Regions from separate parts of the Streptomyces sp. NPDC020731 genome, predicted to be linked through region 2. Evidence: riboswitches for the same ligand, from Rfam matches in the RefSeq annotation. Region 2 holds a riboswitch; each other region holds the start of a gene.
The links. Region 2 has a riboswitch for cyclic di-AMP ahead of ACH4VX_RS15815 (transglycosylase family protein). Riboswitches for the same ligand answer to the same signal wherever they lie in the genome.
Positions count from the first base shown of each region.

Region 1: another riboswitch for cyclic di-AMP. It lies ahead of ACH4VX_RS10130 (NlpC/P60 family protein); the one in region 2 lies ahead of ACH4VX_RS15815 (transglycosylase family protein).
Region 3: another riboswitch for cyclic di-AMP. It lies ahead of ACH4VX_RS20790 (C40 family peptidase); the one in region 2 lies ahead of ACH4VX_RS15815 (transglycosylase family protein).

Region 1 is NZ_JBIRTN010000005.1:252,236-257,847, reverse strand. It holds gene ACH4VX_RS10140 (M23 family metallopeptidase) at 1-1,002, shown strand, start outside; gene pcrA (DNA helicase PcrA) at 1,033-3,513, opposite strand; cyclic di-AMP (ydaO/yuaA leader) riboswitch at 3,769-3,926, shown strand; gene ACH4VX_RS10130 (NlpC/P60 family protein) at 3,934-5,109, shown strand; gene ACH4VX_RS10125 (hypothetical protein) at 5,165-5,518, opposite strand.
Region 2 is NZ_JBIRTN010000009.1:90,589-96,200, reverse strand. It holds gene ACH4VX_RS15825 (cytochrome P450) at 1-696, shown strand, start outside; gene ACH4VX_RS15820 (transglycosylase family protein) at 895-1,890, shown strand; cyclic di-AMP (ydaO/yuaA leader) riboswitch at 2,096-2,264, shown strand; gene ACH4VX_RS15815 (transglycosylase family protein) at 2,269-2,985, shown strand; gene eno (phosphopyruvate hydratase) at 3,219-4,499, shown strand; gene ACH4VX_RS15805 (septum formation initiator family protein) at 4,601-5,080, shown strand; gene ACH4VX_RS15800 (DUF501 domain-containing protein) at 5,110-5,612, shown strand, end outside.
Region 3 is NZ_JBIRTN010000013.1:21,315-26,926, forward strand. It holds gene ACH4VX_RS20780 (ATP-dependent Clp protease proteolytic subunit) at 1-427, shown strand, start outside; gene ACH4VX_RS20785 (hypothetical protein) at 435-743, shown strand; cyclic di-AMP (ydaO/yuaA leader) riboswitch at 1,077-1,279, shown strand; gene ACH4VX_RS20790 (C40 family peptidase) at 1,283-1,756, shown strand; gene pheT (phenylalanine--tRNA ligase subunit beta) at 1,968-4,508, opposite strand; gene pheS (phenylalanine--tRNA ligase subunit alpha) at 4,508-5,612, opposite strand, start outside.

The DNA.
Region 1 (5,612 bases), on a different contig from region 2:
ACCTTCGACAGCGGTGTCTACGACGCCACGCAGTGGAACTCCGACGGCGGCGACACCGCCGCCCCGGCGCCCGCGTCCGGCCCCTATGAGCCGCAGGCCGAGTCCTACGAGCACCGGGCCGAGCCGTTCGACCAGGAGCCCTACGAGGCTCCCGCCGCCGACGGGCCGGCCGACACCGGTGAGCTGCCCGCGGTGCACCTGCTCGAAGAGCAGGAGGAGACCGTTCCCGCCCCGGCGCCGCGCGCGGCCTCACGCGCCGGGTCCCGTTCCCGCCGCCGTACGCCCGCCAAGCGCTCCGCGCTGCTGACGGTGGCCGTGCCCTCGGCGTGCGTGATGGGTGTCGCCGGTATCGCCGCGGCCTCGGTCGGCGACCTGACCGACGACGGCGGCCAGGAGACGGCGACGACCGCGGCGGACGTCCAGCCGGTGAAACCGTCCACCGCCAACATCAAGCTGGACACCCAGCTGGAGAGCCTCGCCGCCGGCGCCGACGACTTCGCCGACCGGGCCAGCCGCACCCAGGAGCGCATCGACCTCAAGGCGCAGCAGGAGGCCGACCGCAAGGCGGCCGCGCAGGAGGCGGCCCGCAAGGAGCGGCTGCGGCCGAAGTTCGCGCTCCCGGTCGCGCAGCACGGCCTCAGCGCCTACTACGGCCAGTCCGGCATCAACTGGATGTCCGTCCACACCGGCATCGACTTCCCCGTCCTGTACGGCGCGACGGTGATGGCCGCCACCGACGGCACGGTGCGCACGCAGCTCAACTCCGCCTACGGCAACATGATGATCGTGACGGCGAAGGACGGCACGGAGACGTGGTACTGCCACCTCTCCAGCTACCAGGTCGCCTCCGGTACGACCGTGAAGGCCGGCGACCCGATCGCCTTCTCCGGGGACTCCGGCAATTCGACCGGTCCGCACCTGCACTTCGAGGTCCGCCCCGGCGGCGGCTCGGCGATCGATCCGCTCGCCTGGTTCCGCAGCCACGGCCTCGACCCGTCGTAGGACCAACCCCCGACGGGTCGAGGCCCGCGGCTACAGCTTCTCCACCGGCGCGTACCGCAGCAGCAGCCGCTTGGGCTTGGTGTCCCCGAAGTCGATCGTCGCCTCCGCGTTCCCACCCGTGCCCTTCACCGCGACCACGGTGCCGAGGCCGAACTGGTCGTGGGTGACCCGGTCCCCGACCGCCACCGACACCACGGGCTTCTCCGCGGTCCGCCGGGTGGCGAAACCTGAGGCGCCCGACGCCGACGAGCGGGAACGGGACGACGACAGCGAAGCCGCCACTCCCGACACCGGACCGGAGGACACGGACGCGCTCGCTCCCGTCCGCTTCCACTCCAGATGGGTGGCCGGGATCTCCTCCAGGAACCGCGAGGGCGGGTTGTAGGACGGCTGACCCCACGCGCTGCGCAGCGTCGACCGGGTCAGGTACAGCCGCTCACGCGCGCGCGTGATGCCGACGTACGCCAGGCGCCGCTCCTCCTCCAGCTCCTTGGTCTGGCCGAGGGCGCGCATGTGCGGGAAGACGCCGTCCTCCATGCCGGTGAGGAAGACCACCGGGAACTCCAGGCCCTTGGCGGTGTGCAGGGTCATCAGGGTGATGACGCCGGAGCCGTCCTCGTCCTCGTCGGGGATCTGGTCGGAGTCGGCGACCAGGGCGACCCGCTCCAGGAAGTCGGACAGCACCACGGACTCGCCCTCGCCGCGCTCCTGCTCGAACTCCAGGGCGACAGCCGCGAGTTCCTGGAGGTTCTCGATCCGGGTCTCGTCCTGCGGGTCGGTGGAGGCCTGCAGCTCGGCGAGGTAACCGGTGCGTTCCAGGATCGCCTCCAGGACCGTCGCCGGGCCCGCCCCGGACTCGACGACCGTACGCAGGTCCTCCATCAGCGTGTTGAACCGCTTGACCGCGTTCGACGACCGCGCGGCCATGCCGTACGCCTCGTCGACGCGCCTCAGCGCCTGCGGGAAGCTGATCTTCTCGCGCTGCGCGAGGGCGTCGATCATGGCCTCCGCACGGTCGCCGATGCCCCGCTTGGGGACGTTGAGGATGCGGCGCAGCGGCACCGAGTCCTCGGGGTTGGCGAGCACCCGCAGATAGGCCAGGACGTCCCGGACCTCCTTGCGCTCGTAGAAGCGGACGCCGCCGACGACCTTGTAGGGCAAGCCGACGCGGATGAAGATCTCCTCGAAGACACGGGACTGGGCGTTGGTGCGGTAGAAGACGGCGACGTCACCCGCCTTCGCCTCGCCCGCGTCGGTGAGGCGGTCTATCTCGTCGGCGACGAACTGGGCCTCGTCGTGCTCGGTGTCCGCGACGTACCCGGTGATCCGCGCGCCCGCGCCGGCGTTGGTCCACAGGTTCTTGGGGCGGCGCGACTCGTTGCGCTCGATGACGGCGTTGGCCGCGCTCAGGATGGTCTGCGTGGAACGGTAGTTCTGCTCCAGCAGGATCGTGGTCGCGTCCGGGTAGTCCTCCTCGAACTGGAGGATGTTGCGGATCGTCGCGCCGCGGAAGGCGTAGATCGACTGGTCGGCGTCACCGACCACGCACAGCTCGGCGGGCGGGACCTCGGTCTCGGACGGTGCGCCGGCGGGGTGCCCGGCGGTGCCGACGAGCTCACGCACCAGGGCGTACTGGGCGTGGTTGGTGTCCTGGTACTCGTCCACCATGACGTGCCGGAAGCGGCGACGGTAGTGCTCGGCGACGTCCGGGAAGGCGCGGAGCAGATTGACCGTCGTCATGATCAGGTCGTCGAAGTCCAGCGCGTTCGCCTCGCGCAGCCGCGACTGGTAGAGCGCGTAGGCCTGGGCGAGGGTCTTCTCGAAGCCGTCGGCCGCCCGGGCGGCGAAGTCCTCCTCGTCGATCAGCTCGTTCTTCAGGTTGCTGATCTTGGCGCTGAAGGACTTCGGCGGGAAGCGCTTGGGGTCGAGGTCCAGGTCGCGGCAGACCAGGGCCATCAGACGCTTGGAGTCGGCGGCGTCGTAGATCGAGAACGACGACGTGAAGCCGAGCTTCCTGCTCTCACGGCGCAGGATGCGCACGCACGCGCTGTGGAACGTCATGACCCACATGGCGCCCGCGCGCGGGCCGACGAGCTGCTCGACACGCTCCTTCATCTCGCCCGCGGCCTTGTTGGTGAAGGTGATCGCGAGGATCTGGCCCGGATGGACGTTCCGCTCGGCCAGCAGATGGGCGATGCGGTGGGTGAGCACGCGGGTCTTGCCGGAGCCGGCACCGGCCACGATGAGCAGCGGGGAGCCGGAGTGCGCGACGGCGGCACGCTGGTTTTCGTTCAGCCCCTCCAGCAACGCGGCGGCGTCGATCACCGGGCGCGGGGCGCCGTCGCGGTAGTAGGCGTCCCTGTCCGGCGGCACGTCGAATCTCCCGCCGAACAGGTCGTCCGGAATCTGCTCCGGTACGTGCTCGTCCTCGGGCGGTGGCGGGGGCTCGTCCGCGGGGCCCCGCCGGGCCTGGAGGTCCGCCAGGAAGCTGTCGTCAAAGAGGCTGCTCATCGCTCTCCGAGTCTAGGGCGCTCCACCGACAACCCGGGGCCACCCCGGGAACATCCCCGCTTTCCGGCAGCCGGGGCAGGGTGTGCACCCTCCAGAACCACTGCCTCACCCTGAGTGACCCCACACGTGAGGTCACGAAAATGTATCGGGCATATCACCCGTCAACCTTCACAAGGGCCACACCAGTTGGCTACGGTGCGGGCGGGCCGTACGACCCCCACCGGCGAACCCCGCCGGGCCGCACGGCCTCCGCCGAGTCCGTCCCTGCCGATCGCGGCAGCCGGAGCCGGGGACCCACCGAGACCATGGGGTGAATCGGCCCACTCCCTCGCGGAGCGGCCGTAGGGCAACCCTTCCGAATCACCCGCCCGAACCCGACAGCTAACCCGGTAGGCGGAGCATCGGAAGGAGTCGCCTCCCTTGGCGTCGCACCGCAAGTCGCGCACCCCCGGCGCGCGCGTGGCAGGCATACGGACCCCGGCCCTCGCCACGGCCGCCCTGACCTCCGTGGCCCTGCTGTCCCAGACGGCGGGCGCCGCCCCCTCCGACGACGGCAAGCCCAGCCTGGAGGAGGTCGAGAAGAAGGTCGACGAGCTCTACCGCCAGGCGGAGTCGGCGACCGACAAGTACAACGCGGCCAAGGAGAAGACCGCGAAGCAGCGCAAGCAGGTCGGCACCCTCCTCGACGACGTGGCCAAGCGCACCCAGAAGCTCAACGACGCGCGGGAGGAACTGGGCTCCTTCGCCGCCGCCCAGTACCGGACCGGCGTCGGTGTCCCCGACACCGCGACCTTCCTGCTCGCGGACACTCCGCAGGACTTCTTCGACCGGTCCCAGCTGATGGACCGGATGACCGGCCGCCAGAAGGAAGCGGTCGACGACTACGTCACCCAGCAGTCCGAGACGATGAGGAAGCGCCAGGAGGCCACCGAGAGCCTCGAGACGCTCACCGAGTCCCAGGGCGACCTGAAGACGGCCAAGGCCACCGTCCAGAAGAAGCTCACCGACGCGCGCAAGCTGATGTCGAAGCTGACCGCCGAGGAGAAGGCGCGGCTCGCGGCGATCGAGGAGAAGAAGCAGCAGGAGGCCGCCCGCAAGGCCGCCGAGCTCGCCGAGCAGCAGGCGGAGCAGCAGAAGACCCAGGAGAAGGCCGCCGCCCGGCAGGACAGCGGCACGTCGGGCAGCACCTCCGGATCCGCCGGCTCGACCACCGCGCCGTCCACCGGCTCCTCGTACGCCACCAAGGCCGAGAAGGCCCTCGCCTTCGCCCGCGCGCAGATCGGCAAGCCGTACGTCTGGGGCGCCACAGGCCCCGGCTCCTATGACTGCTCCGGCCTCACCCAGGCCGCCTGGAAGGCCGCCGGCGTCACCCTCCCGCGCACCACCTACGACCAGGTCGACGCGGGCACGACGGTCCCCGTCTCCCAGGCCCAGCCCGGTGACCTGGTCTTCTTCTACGACGACGTCACCCACGTGGGCATCTACATCGGCAACGGGATGATGATCCACGCGCCGAAGCCCGGCACGTACGTCCGCGAGGAGTCGATCTACTACGACGGCGAGTCCTCGATCCACAGCGTGGTGCGCCCCGCCTGACCTGCCCGGGGACACGCCGCCCGGCGCTACGACACGCGGCGCCGGGCGAAGGGCATCAGGTCCACAGCACCGCGATGAAGACGTTCGCCGTGGTCAGCAGACCGACCAGGCCGAACAGGCCCTTGTCCACCTTCTCCTCGTCCCGCTTCACATAGACCAGGCCGAGGATCACGATCAGCAGGGCCAGCTTCACGCCGATCTTGATGTTGTCGACGGAGTAGTCCTGGGCCTGGTTGAGGCCGACCAGGACCACACCGGTGACCAGCATCGTCAGCGCACCGTGCAGCATCGCGGGGACGAACCGGGCGGTGCCCCGGCCCATCGCCTTCATCTGGGTGAGGAAACCACCGAGGAGCGACGCGATGCCGATGATGTGCAGACCGACGAAGAGGTGGATGAGTACGTCCATGAGGCCGGAGCCTAGCCACAGCCACCTCGTAGCACTCCGGCGCCCTCATCCACCGCTCCTCCGGCATATCGGTCATCACCCTGAGTGAAGGTGA
Region 2 (5,612 bases):
TCCGTGAAGAAGATGCGCGGCTACCTTGCCGAGCTGATCCACCGCAAGCGCGAGGCGCTCCCCGCCGAACCCGCCCCCGGCGAGGACCTCATCTCCGGCCTCATCCGCGCCTCCGACCACGGTGAGCACCTCACCGAGAACGAGGCCGCCGCCATGGCGTTCATCCTGTTGTTCGCCGGTTTCGAGACCACCGTCAACCTGATCGGCAACGGCACCTACGCCCTGCTCACCCACCCCGGACAGCGTGACCGCCTGCAGCGGAGCCTCGTCGCCGGGGAGCGCGGGCTGCTGGAGACCGGTGTCGAGGAGCTCCTGCGTTACGACGGCCCCGTGGAGCTCGCCACCTGGCGGTTCGCCACCGAGCCGGTCACCATCGGCGGGCAGCGCATCGCGGCCGGCGACCCCGTCCTCGTCGTACTCGCCGCCGCGGACCGGGACCCGGAGCGGTTCGCCGACCCGGACGTGCTCGACCTCGGCCGGCGCGACAACCAGCATCTGGGATACGGCCACGGCGTCCACTACTGCCTGGGCGCCCCGCTGGCCCGCCTGGAGGGCCGGACCGCGCTCGCCACCCTGCTGACCCGTCTGCCGGACCTGCGGCTCGCGGTGGAACCGGCCGAACTCCGTTGGCGGGGCGGGCTCATCATGCGCGGACTGCGCACGCTCCCGGTGGAGTTCACTCCTCCGCGGAAGTGACGGACGGAACCGCCGTCCGCCGTGCCCCCGAGCGGACCAGCGCAAACATGACGCGCTCTCAACTCTGTGATCTTCACGTGATCTGCGCGGCATGAACTTGTGACAAGTGATCGTCTGCGGATACGTTCACCCATCAAGTGCGGCACATCGGGTTCCACTCGCCGCGCCGGTCATTGCTGTCTTGTGAAAGGTCTCCGCATGCTCTCCGGGAACGGTCGGCACCGTCGCCCCCGCCAGGCTCCGGCTCTCCTCGTCGCGGCCGGAGTGACCGGCTCCGCCATCGCGATCCCGCTCCTCGGAGCCGGTAGCGCCAGCGCGGCCGACGGCGCGACCTGGGACCGGGTCGCCGAATGTGAAAGTGGTGGCTCCTGGAGCCAGAACACCGGCAACGGCTACTACGGCGGCCTGCAGTTGACCCAGGACGACTGGGAGAACTACGGCGGTCTGGACTACGCGACCAGCGCCGACCAGGCCAGCCGCGGCCAGCAGATAGCCGTGGCCGAGAGGATCCTCGCCCAGCAGGGGGTCGGCGCGTGGCGCACCTGCGGACTGACGGCGGGCCTCAGCCAGGGCTCGACGTCGGCCGACATCGACACGGGCGTGGCGGAGGACTCGACCTCGGACGCATCGGACTCTTCGGACTCGTCCGGATCATCGGAATCCGGGAATCCGTCTGTCTCGTCCTCTCCGTCGTCCGGCGCCAAGGGATCGGACGACGGAGAGGACGAGGCCGGTGAATCGGCCAAGCCCGGCAAGTCGAGCGACTCGGACGCGGATTCGGACAACGGCTCCGACGGCGGATCCGGCACCTCCCCCTCCGCCTCGGCCACTCCCAAGAGTGACGAGTCGGACAAGTCCGGGCAGGCCACCGGCTCTTCCGAGCTCACCGACGCCGAGGGCACCGGCCCCGGCCGCCATCGCGGCACCGGTGCCGAGGAGGGTGAGGCGGAGGACCGTACGTCGGAATCGTCCGGCCGGCACGCCTCGCGCGGCACCGACGCCTCGCGCGATGCCGCCGACGGCTCGTACACCGTGCGCACCGGGGACAGCCTCTCGTCCATCGCCGACTCCCTTGAGCTCGACGGCGGATGGCGGTCGCTCTATACCGAGAACGAGCAGGTCGTCGGCGTCGACCCGGACCTCATCCTGCCGGGTCAGGAGCTTGAGGTCGGGGTCGAACCGGGCGAAAAGTGACGCCCGAAAGGGCGTGTGTCCGGCGGTGGTTGACGTCATGATTCGCGGTGAATGTCCGGTTTAAAGGGCGTGAGAGATAGGTCTCAGAAGCCCTGATCGTCTTTGAATTTCCGCGGATCGCGTGTCTACGGTCGTGACCGCTCGCCACCGCGGGCCCCGGCTGCCGCCACGCCGAATCCTGCCAGTGGCAGCACGGGAACAGTCGTCGCGTCATGCGCCGTAGGCAGGAGCGGGGGACCCAAGGTAAGTGTCCTTTCCGGTGGTTGACACCGGATCGGGCTTGGGGTGAAGCCGCGTCCCGTGAGGGACGTGGCCGGGCAACTCAACCGGCCCGAACCCGACAGCTCACCTCGTAGGCGTCGGTGAGGGGATCCAACCATGCTGTTTTCCGGCAAGGGCAAGCACCGTCGTCCGTCCAAGGCCACCCGCGCGATCGCCGTCGCCGGTGTCGCCTCCGCCGCCGTCGCCGCCCCGCTGATGGCGGCCGGCACCGCCTCCGCCGCCACCGCCTCCGAGTGGGACGCCGTCGCCCAGTGCGAGTCCGGCGGCAACTGGTCCATCAACACCGGCAACGGCTACTACGGCGGTCTGCAGTTCTCCGCCTCCACCTGGGCCGCGTACGGCGGCACGCAGTACGCCTCCAGCGCCGACCAGGCCGGCAAGGCGCAGCAAATCGAGATCGCCGAGAAGGTCCTCGCGGGCCAGGGCAAGGGCGCCTGGCCGGTCTGCGGCACGGGCCTGTCCAACGCCGCCTACACCGGCTCCTCCTCGAACGAGTCCTCGAACGGCTCTTCGGCGGGCTCCTCGCAGAGCACCGGTTCCACCGAGACCCGTGAGACCGAGCAGAAGGCCTCCCGCTCCGCCGAGCGCCCGGCCGCCGAGCAGAAGACCGAGAAGAAGACCGTCACCACCCCGACCGGCGAGAAGGTCGAGAAGGGCGACGGCGAGTACAAGGTCGTCAAGGGCGACACCCTCAGCTCCATCGCCGCCGAGCGCGACGTCGAGGGCGGCTGGGCCGAGCTGTTCGAGCTGAACGACGACATCGTCGACGACGCCGACCTCATCTACCCGGGCCAGCAGCTGCACCTCAAGTAAGCGGCTGCCCCCTGCTCCCCGCCCCGGTGCGTCTTCCCCCGTACGCACCGGGGCGGGGTTTTTCACGGCCGGGTTTCCGGAAACCGCTTTGTTCCGTTCGGAAACAATTTACTCTCGGTTCTGTCCACGGGGCGGGCGACCGGCTGGCCGATCGCCCGGAGCCGGTTAGGCTCGGTCTCGCAAGACCCTCCGGGGTCCTGCTCACCCGCGTCACATCCATGAAGGAGATGCTCGTGCCGTCCATCGACGTCGTCGTAGCCCGGGAAATCCTGGACTCCCGAGGCAACCCCACGGTCGAGGTCGAGGTCGGCCTCGACGACGGCAGCACGGGTCGTGCCGCCGTCCCGTCCGGCGCCTCCACCGGCGCCTTCGAGGCCATCGAACTCCGTGACGGCGATGCCAACCGTTACCTGGGCAAGGGCGTCGAGAAGGCCGTCCTGGCCGTCATCGAGCAGATCGGCCCGGAACTCGTCGGCTACGACGCCACCGAGCAGCGCCTGATCGACCAGGCGATGTTCGACCTGGACGCCACCGACAACAAGGGATCGCTGGGCGCCAACGCCATCCTCGGTGTCTCGCTCGCCGTCGCCCACGCCGCCTCCGAGGCGTCGGACCTGCCGCTCTTCCGCTACCTGGGCGGCCCCAACGCGCACCTGCTGCCGGTGCCGATGATGAACATCCTGAACGGCGGCTCGCACGCCGACTCCAACGTGGACATCCAGGAGTTCATGATCGCCCCGATCGGCGCGGAGTCCTTCTCCGAGGCCCTGCGCTGGGGCGCCGAGGTCTACCACACCCTGAAGAAGGTCCTGAAGAGCAAGGGCCTGGCCACCGGCCTCGGCGACGAGGGCGGCTTCGCCCCGAACCTCGGCTCCAACCGCGAGGCCCTCGACCTCATCCTCGAGGCCGTCAAGGAGGCCGGCTACACCCCCGGCGAGCAGATCGCCCTCGCGCTCGACGTCGCCGCGTCCGAGTTCTACAAGGACGGCTCCTACACCTTCGAGGGCAAGACGCGCACGGCCGCCGAGATGACCGAGTACTACGCCGAGCTCGTCGACGCGTACCCGCTCGTCTCCATCGAGGACCCGCTGTTCGAGGACGACTGGGAGGGCTGGAAGGTCCTCACCGACAAGCTCGGTGACAAGGTCCAGATCGTCGGCGACGACCTGTTCGTCACCAACCCCGAGCGCCTCGCCCGCGGCATCGAGGAGGGCGCCGCCAACGCCCTGCTGGTCAAGGTCAACCAGATCGGCTCGCTGACCGAGACCCTGGACGCCGTCGAGCTGGCCCAGCGCAACGGCTTCAAGTGCATGATGTCCCACCGCTCCGGCGAGACCGAGGACGTCACCATCGCCGACCTGGCCGTCGCCACCAACTGCGGTCAGATCAAGACCGGCGCCCCGGCCCGCTCCGAGCGCGTCGCCAAGTACAACCAGCTGCTGCGCATCGAGGAGATCCTCGACGACGCCGCGGTGTACGCCGGCCGCAGCGCGTTCCCCCGCTTCAAGGGCTGAGCACCGCTCCGGTAGGCAGCGTCGTACGTACGTCCCCGTACCCGGTCCCGTACCGTGTGCGGGGACGTACGCGCGTATGACGGTGAGCGAGAGGCGGGAACATGGCGGTCAAGGACCGGGACCGTTTCTCCACCGCGACCAGGATCCGGCTGATCGGTGAGCAGACCGCGGCCCGGGTCTACCGCTCGCAGACCAAACGCCAGGCCCGCCGCTCCCGGCTGACCGGCCGGGCGGCGCTGCTCGCCCTGGTGGTCTGCTCCCTGATCGTCGCCCTCGCCTATCCCATGCGGCAGTACGTCTCCCAGCGCGCGGACATCGCCGACCTCCAGCAGGAGCAGGACGAGACCCGCCGACGGGTCGAACGGCTGCGCGACATGAAGGCCCGCTGGCAGGACGACGCCTACGCCGAGCAGGAGATCCGCCGGCGGCTGCACTACGTCATGCCCGGCGAGACCGGCTACATCGTCATCGACCCGGGTACGGCGGAGAAGTCCCGTACCGATCTCGAAGCCGCCGACCGCCCCTGGTACGCGAACGTCTGGGACGGTGTCGACAAGGCCGACGCCGCCGCCGACCAGTGACCCTTCGCAGAAAGCCGTAGAAAGACAGTATGGAAACGCCCCCGCCCACGACTCCCCGCACCGAGCCCACCGACGCGGACGTCGAGGCCTTCAAGCAGCAGCTCGGGCGGCCCCCGCGCGGGCTGCGCGCCATCGCGCACCGCTGCCCCTGTGGGCAGCCGGACGTCGTGGAGACCGCGCCGAGGCTGCCCGACGGCACCCCCTTCCCGACGCTCTACTACCTCACCTGCCCGAAGGCGAACTCCGCGATCGGGACGCTGGAGGCGAACGGCGTGATGAAGGAGATGACGGAGCGGCTGGCCACCGACCCGGAGCTGGCGGCCGCGTACCGCGCGGCGCACGAGGACTACGTCCGGCGCCGTGACGAGATCGAGGAGCTCAAGAACTTCCCCAGCGCGGGCGGCATGCCGGACCGCGTGAAGTGCCTGCACGTGCTGGTCGCCCACTCGCTGGCCGCGGGCCCCGGGGTCAACCCGCTGGGCGACGAGGCGCTGGCGATGCTGCCGGAGTGGTGGCGCAAGGGCGCCTGCGT
Region 3 (5,612 bases), on a different contig from region 2:
CAACTCCCCCGGCGGCTCCTTCCACGCCATGTCGGCGATCTACGACACGCTGCGCCACGTCTCCTGCGACGTGGAGACGGTCTGCCTGGGCCGGGCGGAGGGCGCCGCCGCGCTGCTGCTGGCCGCCGGCACCCCGGGCAAGCGACTGCTGCTGCCCGGCTCCCGTCTGGTGCTCCGTCAGCCCTCCCTCCCGGAGCCGGTCGAGGGACAGGCCGGCGATCCGGTGATCCGGGCCGAGGAGTCGACCCGTGTCCGGTCACGGATGGGGGAGATCCTGGTCCGGCACACGGGCCGCACCGCGGAGCGGGTCCGGGCGGACGTCGAGCGGGACAAGGTCCTCGACGCGCAGGCGGCGGTGGAGTACGGCCTGGCGGACCGGATCGTGCCCGGCCGCAGGAGCACCTCCCCCGTCACCGGCACGAGGTGAGCCGCGGATGCTGCCACCGGAGCTGCCGCCGCTGCCCGCGCTGACCCGCGCGGAGGCCGAGCTGATCGACCGTTACCTCGAGGCCGTCGACCTGCTCGGCCGGGTCAACCCGGCCCTGGGCGGTGACACCTACCGCGGACTGCGCGCGGCTCAGGCGCTGGTCGGCAAGGCCGTCGCGCTGCGCGACGCGCTGACCCTGATGCACCGGCGCGGCGAGAGCGAACTGCACTCCGGCACGCTGGCCCGGGCCCTGCGGGCGCTGGACGGCGAACGGCGCACGGCCAGGGTCACACTGCCGCCGGACCCCGGCAGTTGACGCCCGCGGGCGCCGGACAGCGGCCCCGGCCGGCGGTGCACCCCGGCCGGGGTTGAAACGGACCGAACGGCGTACCCCCGTCCGGCGTAGACGAACCTGCTGTTTTCGAGCCCTCGAAGTTGCGCAACGCACGTACCGCACGACCGGAACGGTGCTTTTCATCCCTGGTCCGCGGCTCCTCCGGGCCTCGGCGAAGGTCCGAACAGAGAGGTGTCCACCCGAACGGGTGAGTGGTGAGTAACAACACAAATCCCACGTTCCGTTGGGATTTCGATCGCGTCATGAGCCAAGATCCCTGACTGACGACAAGACCCCGCCGCCGCGGCGGGGCGATCCGGGCGGACGCCGAGTCCTGCCGCCGCCCGGATGACCGGTCGACAGGAGTGGATCGGCAGGAGTGGAGGACCCAATCACGACGGGCCGCCGGGACGTCAGTTCCGAGCAGTCCTTGGGGTGAAGCCGCACGTGTGCGGCCGGGCAACTTCGCCAGCCCGAATCCGACAGGTCATCCTTCACAGGCGGCTGACGAAGGGTTGCGCATGACTGCGCTCAATCGTGTCCCGTCTCTCATGGCCCGGGCCGGCACGGCCTCGGCCCTCACCCTGGCCGCCGTGGGCGGCTCCATCGTGGTCCCCGGAGCCGCCTCGGAGGCGGCCGCCGCGACCTCGGCCACCAAGGCGCTGCACATCGCCGCCTCCAAGAAGGGCTCGCCCTACAAGTGGGGCGCCACGGGGCCGTACAGGTTCGACTGCTCGGGTCTGACGCTGTACTCGTTCAAGAAGGCGGGCAAGAAGCTGCCGCGCACCGCCGCCCAGCAGTACAACAAGACGCGCCACGTCTCCGCCAAGAGCCGCAAGGCGGGAGACCTGGTGTTCTTCCATTCGGGCAGCTACGTCTACCACGTCGGCATCTACGCGGGTAAGGGCAAGATCTGGCACGCCCCGAAGACCGGGGACGTGGTGCGCCTGCAGAAGATCTGGACCCGCAGCGTCTGGTACGGCCGGGTGAGGTGACCGCGGGGGGGGGGGGGGGGGGGGGGGGCCCCCCCCCCCCCCCCCCCCCCCCCCCCCCCCGGAACCCGGTGGTTGTCGGCCCTGCGGCGGACGGGGGCGGGCATGGGGTTTTCGCCCCCGCCGCCCCTTCCCGTCCCTGGGGGCTGCGCCCCCGGACCCCCTTTGTCCTCAAACGCCGGACGGGCCGGCCGAGGGGGCCCGACGGTCTGGATCAGCCCCTCAGGACCGCCCCGGTGCGGTCGCCCGCGAGGGTGACCGCCGATTCGCGGGCCGCCGACGCCTCGTCGACGGTCAGCGTGCGGTCGGTCGCACGGAACCGCAGTGCGTACGCCAGGGACTTGCGGCCCTCGCCGAGCTGCTCGGCGTTCTCGTACACGTCGAACAGGCGGATGGACTCCAGCAGTTCACCGGCGCCCTCGCGCAGCGCCGCCTCGACATCCGAGGCGGGCACGAACGCGTCGACGACCAGCGCGACGTCCTGCGTGGCGACCGGGAAGGTGGAGATGCCCGGCGCCTGCGGGGTGTCGTCGCCGACCTGCTCCAGGGCGTCCAGGTCCAGCTCCATCGCACAGCTGCGCGCGGGCAGGCCCAGGGTCTTCAGGACGCGCGGGTGCAGCTCGCCGGCGTGGCCGATGATCCGGTCCTCGCCGTCGACGGTGACGGTCAGCTCGGCGCAGCGGCCCGGGTGCCACGGCCCGTACTGGCCCTTGCGGACGCCCAGTTCGGCGCCGGCCTCACGGGCGACGGTCCGGGCGGCCTCGACCGCGTCGGCCCAGTCGGCCGCGCGGCCCCTGCCCCACCAGCCGGCCTGCTCGCGGGCGCCGGTCAGCACGACGGCGACGTGCCGCGGCTGGTCGGGCAGCGCGGCGTTCAGCGCGGCGATGTCCGCCTCGCTGGGCCGCCGGTCGACGGGCAGGTTCGCGGCGACCCGCTGCTCCTCGCGCGGCTGGAAGACCAGGCCGGTCTCGAACAGCGCGAGGTCGTGCGAACCCCGGCCGTCGTTGCGGCGCAGCGCGCCGAGCAGGCCCGGCAGCAGCGTGGTGCGCAGCGCGGGCTCCTCGTCGCTGAGCGGGTTGACCAGCTTGACGACACGGCGGGCCGGGTCGTCGGCCTCCAGGCCGAGCTGGTCGAAGACCTGCTCGCCGACGAACGGGTAGTTCAGCGCCTCGACGTAACCGGCCCCGGCCAGGGCCCGGCCGATACGGCGGTGCAGTCGCTGGCGGGCGGTCAGACCCCGGCCGGCGGGCGGCCTGGGCAGGGTGGAGGGCAGGTTCTCGTAGCCCTCGAGCCGGATGACCTCCTCGGCCAGGTCGTTCGGGTCGGTGAGGTCGGGCCGCCAGGACGGCACGGTGACGATCAGCTCGTCCTGCCCGTACACGTCGCAGCCGACCTCCTGGAGGCGGCGTACGACGGTCTCGCGGCCGTACGCCACGCCCGCGACCTTGTCCGGGTGGTCGGCCGGGGCGGTGATGGTGTGCGGCGCGGTCGGGGCGACGACCTCGGTGACGCCGGCCTCGGCGGTGCCGCCCGCGAGCAGCACCAGCAGGTCGACGGTGCGCTGCGCGGCAGCGGCGGCGGCCGCCGGGTCGACGCCGCGCTCGAAGCGGCGGGACGCCTCGGAGGACAGCTTGTGGCGGCGGGCGGTGCGCGCGACGGACACCTGGTCGAAGTGGGCGGCCTCGATGACCACGTCACTCGTCGCGTTCCCGGTGTCGCCGTGGTCCGCGATCTCCGTGTCGGCGCCGCCCATGACGCCGGCGAGGCCGATGGGGCCGCGGTCGTCGGTGATGACGAGGTCCTCGGCGTGCAGCGTGCGCTCGACGCCGTCGAGGGTGACGATCTTCTCGCCCTCGGCGGCCCGGCGCACGCCGATGGTGCCCTGGACCAGGGAGCGGTCGTAGGCGTGCAGCGGCTGGCCGAGCTCCATCATCACGTAGTTGGTGACGTCGACGGCGAGCGAGATCGGGCGCATGCCGACCTTCTGCAGCCGGCGCTTCAGCCAGATCGGGGAGCGCGCCTCGGGGCTGAGGCCGGTCACCGTACGGGCGGTGAAGCGGTCGCAGCCGGCCGGGTCGGACACCTTCACCGGGTAGCCGAACGCGTTCGGGCCGGGCACGTCGAGGAGGGCCGGGTCGCGCAGCGGCAGGCCGTAGGCGATGGCGGTCTCGCGGGCGACGCCACGGAGGGAGAGGCAGTCGCCGCGGTTGGCGGTGACGGCGATGTCCAGGACCTCGTCGACGAGTTCGAGGAGCTCGATGGCGTCCTTGGCGACCTCGGTCTCCGGCGGCAGCACGATGATGCCGTGCGTGCCTCCCCCAGACTCCGTCCGGGGGGACCCCCAGTCGCCCATGCCCAGCTCGTCGGCGGAGCAGATCATGCCGTGGGACGTCCTGCCGTACGTCTTGCGGGCGCTGATCGAGAAGCCGCCGGGCAGGGTGGCGCCGGGGAGGACCACGACGACCTTGTCGCCGACGGCGAAGTTGCGGGCGCCGCAGACGATCTCCTGCGGCTCACCGGTGCCGTTGGCCCGCCCCACGTTCACCGTGCAGAAGCGGATCGGCTTCTTGAAGCCCTCCAGCTCCTCAATGGTCAGTACCTGGCCGACGACGAGGGGGCCCTTGAGGTCGGCGCCGAGGTGCTCGACGGTCTCGACCTCCAGGCCGGCCGAAATGAGCTTGGCCTGTACGTCACGGCCGGTCTCCGTCGCCGGCAGGTCGACGTACTCCCGCAGCCAAGAAAGCGGGATCCGCATCAGATCTCCATCCCGAACGGCCGGGTGAACCGGACGTCACCCTCGACCATGTCTCGCATGTCCTCGACGTTGTGGCGGAACATCAGCATCCGCTCGATGCCGAACCCGAAGGCGAAGCCGCTGTACTTCTCCGGGTCGACGCCGCAGGCGGTGAGCACCCGCGGGTTGACCATGCCGCAGCCGCCGAGCTCGATCCATCCCTCGGACGAGCAGGTGCGGCAGGGCCGGTCGGGGTCGCCGACGGACGCGCCCTTGCAGACGTAGCAGAGCATGTCCATCTCGGCGCTCGGCTCGGTGAAGGGGAAGAAGTTCGGCCGCAGCCGGGTCTTCATCTCCGCGCCGAACAGCGACTGGACCATGTGGTCCAGGGTGCCCTTGAGGTCCGCCATGGTCAGTCCCTCGTCCACGGCGAGCAGCTCGACCTGGTGGAAGACGGGGGTGTGCGTGGCGTCCAGCTCGTCGGTGCGGTACACGCGGCCGGGGCAGATCACGTAGACCGGCAGCTCGCGGTCGAGCGCCGAGCGGATCTGCACGGGCGAGGTGTGGGTGCGCAGCACGACACCGGACTCGGTGCCGCCCTCGGGGCCTTCCACGAAGAACGTGTCGGCCTCGCCGCGGGCCGGGTGGTCCGGGCCGATGTTCAGGGCGTCGAAGTTGAACCACTCGGCCTCGGCCTCGGGGCCCTCGGCGACCTCGTAGCCCATGGCCACGAAGACGTCCTCGATGCGCTCCGACAGTGTGGTGAGCGGGTGGCGGGCGCCGGCCGGGACGCGGTCGTAGGGCAGCGTGACGTCCACGGCCTCCTCGACCAGGACGCGCGCGTCGCGCTCGGCCTCGAGTTCGGTCTGGCGGGCGGCGAGGCCCTTGTTCACGGCACCGCGCGCCTGGCCGACGCGCTTGCCGGCCTCGGCCTTGGCGTGCGGCGGCAACGCGCCGATCTCTCGGTTGGCCAGCGCCAGCGGGGAGGTGCCGCCGGTGTGGGCGACCTTGGCCTCCTGGAGCGCGTCGAGGGAGTCCGCAGCGGCGAAGGCGGCGAGCGCCTCGTCCCGCATGCGCTCGATCTCTTCCGGTTTCAACGTCTCGACCTCGACAGGGTCGTACGAC